Regions from separate parts of the Streptomyces sp. NPDC021622 genome, predicted to be linked through region 2. Evidence: riboswitches for the same ligand, from Rfam matches in the RefSeq annotation. Region 2 holds a riboswitch; the other holds the start of a gene.
What was found. A riboswitch is a leader RNA that binds a small molecule or an ion and turns the genes downstream of it on or off. The one in region 2 is predicted to bind cyclic di-AMP.
Positions count from the first base shown of each region.

Region 1 (4,008 bases), on a different contig from region 2:
CCTCACCCACCCCGAGCAGCGCGAGCGCCTCCAGGAGTCCCTCAAGGGAGGGGACATGGGGCTCCTTGAGACCGGCATCGAGGAACTCCTCCGTTTCGACGGGCCCGTGGAGCTGGCCACCTGGCGGTTCGCCACCGAGCCGTTGACCATCGGCGGGCAGGACATCGCGCAGGGCGACCCCGTTCTCGTCGTACTCGCAGCCGCCGACCGTGACCCGGAGCGGTTCGAGGACCCCGACACGCTCGACCTCTCCCGGCGCGACAACCAGCACCTCGGATACGGGCACGGCATTCACTATTGCCTCGGCGCACCCCTCGCCCGGCTCGAAGGTCAGGCCGCCCTCGCGACCCTGCTACGCCGCCTCCCTGACCTGCGCCTCGCGGCGGAACCGGGTGATTTGCGCTGGCGAGGCGGGCTCATCATGCGCGGACTGCGCACGCTGCCGGTGGAGTTCACACCCGCACAGAAGCGCACCTGAGACACCCTTGAGCTGACGGTGCGTCAAGACTGTGACTTTCACGTGATCTCCGCTGCATCGACTTGTAACAACTGTTCGACTGCGGCTACGTTCACCGACGACTCGGCATCCGCTGTCGCAGCAGCCGCAGTCGCCTCTGCAGTCTTCTGAAAGGCACTTGCATGCTCTCCGGTAATGGTCGTCACCGACGCCCCCGCCAAGCCCCGGCCCTCATCGTCGCGGCAGGTGTCACCGGATCAGCCATCGCGATCCCGCTGCTCGGCGCCACCAGCGCGAGCGCCGCGGACACCGCCACCTGGGACAAGCTCGCGGAGTGCGAGAGCGGCGGCTCCTGGAGCCTGGACCCGGGCAACGGCTACTACGGCGGACTCCAGATGTCCCAGGAGACCTGGGAGCAGTACGGCGGTCTCGACTACGCCCCCTACGCCGACCAGGCCAGCCGTTCGCAGCAGATAGCCGTCGCCGAGACGGTCCTGGCCGACCAGGGTCCCGGCGCCTGGCCCAGCTGCGGAGTGATCGCCGGACTCAGCAAGGATGACGCCCCCGCCGACGTCGACCCGGGCGCTCCGATCACCTCCGTGCCCTCGGACGAGCCGACCGACACGAGCGGGTCCGGCGACGCGGGCGAGTCGGGTGACTCGGGCGACTCGGCCGAACCCTCGGAGAAGCCGTCTGAGGAGCCCTCCGAGGAGCCGACCGAAAAGCCCTCGGAGAAGCCGACCGAAGAGCCTTCGGGGAAGCCGTCCGAGAAGCCCTCCGAAAAGGCCGACTCCGGCGACGAATCCCGAGACAAGAATCACGACGAGTCGGGCGACTCCGGTAGTGATTCGGACAAGTCCGGGCAGAACGATTCCACTTCGCCCGCCCCGAACTCCCCGAACTCCACCCCCTCCACCGGCGCGGGCGAAGGCTCCGGCCGGCACCGCGGCGACAGCGCGGACGACGGGCAGGCCAAGAACGGCGACCGCGACGGCTCGGGGCGGCACGCGTCGCGCGGCGACGACCGCGCGAAGGACGGCGCCGACGGGACGTACACGGTCCGCTCCGGAGACAACCTCTGGACCATCGCCGACGACCTCGGCGTGCAGGGCGGATGGAGCGCGCTCTACGCCGAGAACAAGAAGTCCCTCGGAACCGACCCCGACCTCATCCTCCCCGGTCAGAGCCTCGATTTGGGCGAAAAGTAAGGGAAGTTGACGAAGAGTCGGGCAGTCGCTTCGCGCTGAATGTCTGGTTTGGCGTAAGTGAGAGATGGGTCTCAGAAGCCCTGATCGTCTTTGAAATTCGGCGGATCGCATGACTACGGTCGTGACCGCTCGCCACAGCGGGCCCCGCCGGTCGGTACGCCTAGTCCTGCCAACGGCCGTTCGGGAACAGTCGTCGCGTCAAGCGCCGTAGGCAGGAGCGGGGGACCCAAGGTTTCCGCCGGGCCCGGCCGCACAGCAGCAGAACGAAGAAGCTGCCGAGCGGAGTTGGGACCGGCTAGGGGTTAAGTCGCGCTCGAGAAGCGCGGCCGGGCAACTTCATCGGCCCGAACCCGACAGCTCACCTCGTAGGCGTCGGTGAGGGGATCACTCATGCTGTTTTCCAGCAAGGGCAAGCACCGTCGTCCGTCCAAGGCCACCCGCGTCGCCACGCTCGCCGGCGTCACCGGTGTCGCGGTCGCTGCCCCGCTGATGGCCGCCGGCTCGGCCTCCGCCGCCACCGGTTCCGAGTGGGACTCCGTCGCCCAGTGCGAGGCCGGCGGCAACTGGTCCATCAACACCGGCAACGGCTACTACGGCGGCCTGCAGTTCTCGGCCTCCACCTGGGCCGCATACGGCGGCACGAAGTACGCGGCCACCGCCGACCAGGCCTCCAAGGCCCAGCAGATAGAGATCGGCGAGAAGGTTCTCGCGGGTCAGGGCAAGGGTGCCTGGCCGAGCTGTGGCGTGGGCCTCTCGGGCGCCGCGTACAGCGGTGGCGGCGCCGAGGAGAGCGCGCCGCAGCAGCAGCCGGCCGAGCAGCCGCAGAGCCAGCCGAGCGCCCAGACCGAGGCGCCGAAGCAGGAGGCCGCCCCGAAGCAGGCCGCCCCGGCCGCCCCGAAGGCCGAGTCCAAGAAGACCGTCGAGACCCCGACCGGCAAGAAGGTCAAGAAGGGCGACGGCGAGTACAAGGTCAAGAAGGGTGACACCCTCTCCAAGATCGCCGAGGAGAAGGACGTCAAGGGCGGCTGGCACAAGGTGTACAAGCTCAACGGCGACATCATCGACAACGCCGACATGATCTACCCGGGTCAGCAGCTGCACCTCAGCTAATTCTGGCGGGGGCGCCTCGCTGGTCCTTATGACTGCGGGTGCGTCGTGGCTTGTCGCGCCCACGCGGCGGAGCCGCACATGTCACAGCCCCGCGCCCCTTCGGGCGCTACCCCCCCGGCTGCTGAGGGGGGGACCCCCGTCCCCACGGGCTCCCTGCCCCGGTGCGCGTATCCCCCGTACGCACCGGGGCGGGGCTTTGTTTTGTTCGGAAACTTTTTGCTCTCGGTTTGTCCACAGGGCGGTCGCTCGGCTGGCTCTTGTCCGGGAGCCGGTTAGGCTCGTGTCCGCGAGGCCAACGCCCCGCGTACCCGCGTCACATCCCAGAAGGAGATGCTCGTGCCGTCCATCGACGTCGTCGTAGCCCGGGAAATCCTGGACTCCCGAGGCAACCCCACGGTCGAGGTCGAGGTCGGCCTCGACGACGGCAGCACGGGTCGTGCCGCCGTTCCGTCCGGTGCGTCCACCGGTGCTTTCGAGGCCATCGAACTCCGTGACGGTGACCCCAACCGTTACCAGGGCAAGGGCGTGGAGAAGGCCGTCCTCGCCGTCATCGAGCAGATCGGCCCGGAGCTCGTCGGGTACGACGCCACCGAGCAGCGCCTGATCGACCAGGCCATGTTCGACCTGGACGCCACCGACAACAAGGGCTCGCTCGGCGCCAACGCCATCCTCGGCGTCTCCCTCGCCGTCGCGCACGCCGCATCCGAGGCCAGCGACCTGCCGCTGTTCCGCTACCTCGGTGGCCCGAACGCGCACCTGCTGCCCGTCCCGATGATGAACATCCTGAACGGCGGGTCGCACGCCGACTCGAACGTCGACATCCAGGAGTTCATGATCGCGCCGATCGGCGCCGAGTCCTTCTCCGAGGCCCTGCGCTGGGGCACCGAGGTCTACCACACCCTCAAGAAGGTCCTGAAGAGCAAGGGCCTGGCCACCGGCCTCGGCGACGAGGGCGGCTTCGCCCCGAACCTGGACTCCAACCGCGCCGCCCTCGACCTCATCCTCGAGGCCATCAAGGAGGCCGGTTACACCCCCGGCGAGCAGATCGCGCTCGCCCTCGACGTCGCCGCGTCCGAGTTCTACAAGGACGGCAAGTACGAGTTCGAGGGCAAGTCCCGCTCGGCCGCCGAGATGACCGAGTACTACGAGGAGCTCGTCGCCGCGTACCCGCTGGTCTCCATCGAGGACCCGCTGTTCGAGGACGACTGGGCCGGCTGGAACGTCATCACCGAG
Region 1 is NZ_JBFACK010000008.1:233,552-237,559, forward strand. It holds gene AB0G47_RS18355 (cytochrome P450) at 1-478, shown strand, start outside; gene AB0G47_RS18360 (transglycosylase family protein) at 640-1,665, shown strand; cyclic di-AMP (ydaO/yuaA leader) riboswitch at 1,859-2,052, shown strand; gene AB0G47_RS18365 (transglycosylase family protein) at 2,056-2,775, shown strand; gene eno (phosphopyruvate hydratase) at 3,112-4,008, shown strand, end outside.
Region 1: another riboswitch for cyclic di-AMP. It lies ahead of AB0G47_RS18365 (transglycosylase family protein); the one in region 2 lies ahead of AB0G47_RS32875 (M23 family metallopeptidase).

Region 2 (4,008 bases):
TCAACGGCGCGGGGTGGAGCAGCTCGGTAGCTCGCTGGGCTCATAACCCAGAGGTCGCAGGTTCAAATCCTGTCCCCGCTACTGAAGTCCGAAGGCCCGGATCCAGATCTTGGATCCGGGCCTTCGGCATTCCCCCGGCCATGTCATCTGTGTCATCCGGTCGGCCCACACCGCTCGCAGCCCGCCGCCGCTGCGGGAAACCTGGACAGGTGCGGTCATGGGGCTGGTCCCGGGCGCGGACATCGGCGGGAGACGAGCGGTGGGGCAGCGAGGAGGACGTCCGAGAAACCCCTCAGAGGGGTCGGACACGAGTCCGGACGTCACCCACGAACGGGCTCTCGTGCGGGCCCTCCCGTGGTTCCTGCTGGTCATCGGGGTCGTGTACGACATGTCGACCCCTCCGGAGTTCACCGCGGCGCCCCTGTTCACCGCCGCCCCGCTGATCGCCGCCCCGTTCTACTCGCTCCTCAGCACCGCCCTCATCGGCGCCGCCTCCTGCCTCGCCGTGCTCACCCTGCACTTCGGCAACAGCAACACCACCGACGTCGAGGCCGTCACCGAGCTGCTCACCGTGGCGACCGTCGCCGTGCTCGCCGCCCTCATCAACCGCGTCGTACGCCGCAGCGACGAACAGCTCGCCTCCGCCCGCTCCATCGCGGAGGCCGCCCAGCGCGCCGTGCTGCCACAGCCGGATCACCGGATCGGAGGGCTCGACATCGCGGCGCGGTACGAGGCCGCGGAGGCCGACGCGTTCATCGGCGGGGATCTGTACGCCGTGCAGGACACCCCGCACGGCGTACGCGTCATCGTCGGTGACGTACGCGGCAAGGGGATGGGCGCGGTGGCGGCCGTCGCCGTCGTCATCGGGGCGTTCCGGGAGGCGGCCGAGCAGGAGGCCACCCTGGAGGCGGTGGCGCAGCGCCTGGAGCGGGCGCTCGCGCGGGAGGGCACGCGGCGCGAGGGGCTCGACGCCTTCGAGGGGTTCACCACCGCCGTCCTCGCGGAGATCCCGCGCGGCGACGGAGTCATCCGCATCCTCAACCGCGGGCATCCCGAGCCGCTGCTCCTGCGCGGCGACGGACGGCTGTGCGTGCTGTCCGCGAGCGAGCCCGCGCTGCCGCTCGGGATGGGCGACCTGGGGGTCTGGCCGGACCGCGCCGACGAGGCGGAGTTCCCGCCGGGGGCGATGCTGCTGCTCTATACCGACGGGCTCTCGGAGGCGCGGGACATCCGCGGCGAGTTCTACAACCCGGCGGCCCGGCTCGGCGGCCGGATCTTTCCAGGACCCCACGGTCCGGACTCGCTCCTTGCGACGCTGACCGAAGAGGTGCGCCGGCACACCGGCGGGGGAGGGACGGACGACATGGCGCTGCTCGCGGTGCGGCGGCCGGACTCCGGCGACGCACCGGAAGCTGCCCCGCCCGATGTCACGGGCCGTGACTGAATCGCATCACTCCGCATAACAACTGACGTACTGTCAAGGCGATGTGAAGGTCCGGTGTGTGAAGAAGTACGGTCAACTCGCCCCGTTCCCGCCCCTGGTGTCCCGTTAAGTACAGGCCAACGGCGTTAACGATCAGTCGGAACGGCTTGGAATACGGCCCTGCCGTCTATTAACGTTCGATAACGCAGCGCGGTAGTCCCAGCCGTCACTCGAGTCGGCTCCGTGCGCACACGCCTAATCCCGCAAGGGAGCCGGGGAACCACCAACTTGGGGTGAATCGGGCATCTGTGCATCCGTGCCAGGTGTTCGTAGGAGACCTTCCTGCTCCGAACCCGTCAGCTAACCCGGTAGGCGAGAAGGAAGGAAAGGAGTGCGCCCCAGTGGCGTCCAACCGGCCTGCCCCCCAAGCCGTTTTCGTGCCGAATGACGACAACTTCGGTGCCCACGACGACGAGCCGTGGGAGGAGTGGAATCCGACCGAGGAGTCCATCCGTCCCGTTCGCGGCAGGCACCGCGTCCACAAGAAGGGCGGCGGCGGGCTCGCCCGCAGCTCCACCGTCCTCGGCGTGGGCGTCATCGCCGCCGTCGGCGCGGGCGGCATCGCCACCGCGCAGGGCGGCAAGCCCCCGGTCTCCATCGAGATGCCGGACATCTCGGCCGTCACGGACTCGCTGCCGGAGGCCAAGTCCCTTCCCGGCGTTGGCTCCCTGATATCCGACGACTCCGACTCGGGCTCCTCCGACGCCGGCGTGACGACCGCCGCCGCTCCGCTCACCACCGCCGGTGTCAGCACCGCCGACGCCGAGCAGGGCACCACCGACGCCGGTGAGGCGCTGCGGGCCCGCATCATGCAGCAGGCCGAGAACCAGCAGGACCAGGCGGACGACGCGGTCCAGAAGGCGGCGGAAGAAGCCGCCGTCAAGAAGGCCGCGGAGCAGGCCGCCGCCGAGCAGTCCGCGGCCGAGAAGAAGATCGCCGCCGAGAAGGCCGCCGCGAAGAAGAAGGCGGAAGAGGAAGCCCGGCGCAAGGCCGAGGCGGAGCGCCTGGCCAAGCTCGCCAAGAGCTACACCCTGCCCCTCAGTTCGTACACGCTCACCAGCACCTTCGGGCAGGCCGGCTCCATGTGGTCCTCCGGCTACCACACCGGCCTCGACTTCGCGGCGCCGACGGGCACGCCCCTCAAGGCGATCCACTCCGGCACCATCAAGGAGGCCGGCTGGGCGGGGTCGTACGGCTACCGCACCATCCTGGAGCTCGAGGACGGCACCGAGATCTGGTATAACCACCAGTCCTCGATGGGTGTCAGCGCCGGCCAGAAGGTCACCACCGGCGACACCATCGGCCGCGTCGGCGCCACCGGCAACGTGACCGGGCCGCACCTCCACCTGGAGATCCACCCCGGCGGCGACTCCACCGGGGTCGACCCGGCCGCCTGGCTGCGGGACAAGGGCCAGTCGCTCTGAGGCACCCCCCTGTGACTCCGGCGGTCCTGGCGGCAACCCCCCGACGTCAGGGCTGCCGGCTCGGCATGCCCACATCCGGCAGCGCGGAACTGACATCCCGCTGTACGGAATGCTGGGATCCGTAAGGGTGTTGAGCCCCGTATGACTTCTCTACGCAAGCTCGGCCCGTCCGACCTCGAGGTCTTCCCGCTCGCCCTCGGCGGCAATGTCTTCGGCTGGACGGCCGACGAGGCGCAGTCCTTCGCGGTGCTCGACGCCTACACCGCGGCGGGCGGCAACTTCGTCGACACCGCCGACGTCTACTCGGCCTGGGCGCCGGGCAACAAGGGCGGCGAGTCCGAGACCGTCATCGGCAACTGGCTCGCCGCGCGCGGCCATCGCTCCGACGTCGTGATCGCCACCAAGGTCGGCGCCCACTCCGACTACAAGGGCCTGTCCGCGAACACCATCAAGTCCGGTGCCGAGGAGTCGCTGCGCCGGCTGCGCACCGACTACATCGACCTCTACTACACGCACTTCGACGACCCGACCGTCCCCGTCGAGGAGATCATCACCGCGCTCGACGACCTGGTGACGTCGGGCAAGGTGCGCGCGATCGCCGCCTCCAACCTGACCGCCGAGCGGCTCCAGGAGTCCATCGACTTCTCCGACCGCGAGGGCCTCGCCCGCTACGTGGCGCTGCAGCCGCACTACAACCTCGTCTCCCGCGGCACCTACGAGGGCCCGCTCCAGGAGGTCGCGTCGCGCTCCGGCCTGGCAGCGGTGCCGTATTACGCGCTCGCCTCCGGCTTCCTCACCGGCAAGTACCGTCCGGGCGCGCAGGTCGACAGCGCGCGGGCCGAGGGCGCGGGCAAGCACCTGGAGACCGACCGTGGCGTGAAGGTGCTCGCCGCCCTGGACGAGATAGCGGCCGCGCGCGGCGCCGAGGTCGCGACCGTGGCCCTGGCCTGGCTCGCCGCGCAGCCGACGGTGGCCGCGCCGATCGCATCGGCCCGCACGGTCGAGCAGCTGCCCGCGCTGCTCGCGGTGGGCGATCTTGAACTGACGGAGGCCGAGGTGACCGCGCTGACGAAGGCCTCCGCCTGATCAGCCGCGGTAGGG
Region 2 is NZ_JBFACK010000019.1:199,693-203,700, forward strand. It holds tRNA gene AB0G47_RS32865 (tRNA-Met) at 8-81, shown strand; gene AB0G47_RS32870 (PP2C family protein-serine/threonine phosphatase) at 218-1,444, shown strand; cyclic di-AMP (ydaO/yuaA leader) riboswitch at 1,666-1,813, shown strand; gene AB0G47_RS32875 (M23 family metallopeptidase) at 1,825-2,907, shown strand; gene AB0G47_RS32880 (aldo/keto reductase) at 3,049-3,993, shown strand; gene AB0G47_RS32885 (PrsW family intramembrane metalloprotease) at 3,994-4,008, opposite strand, start outside.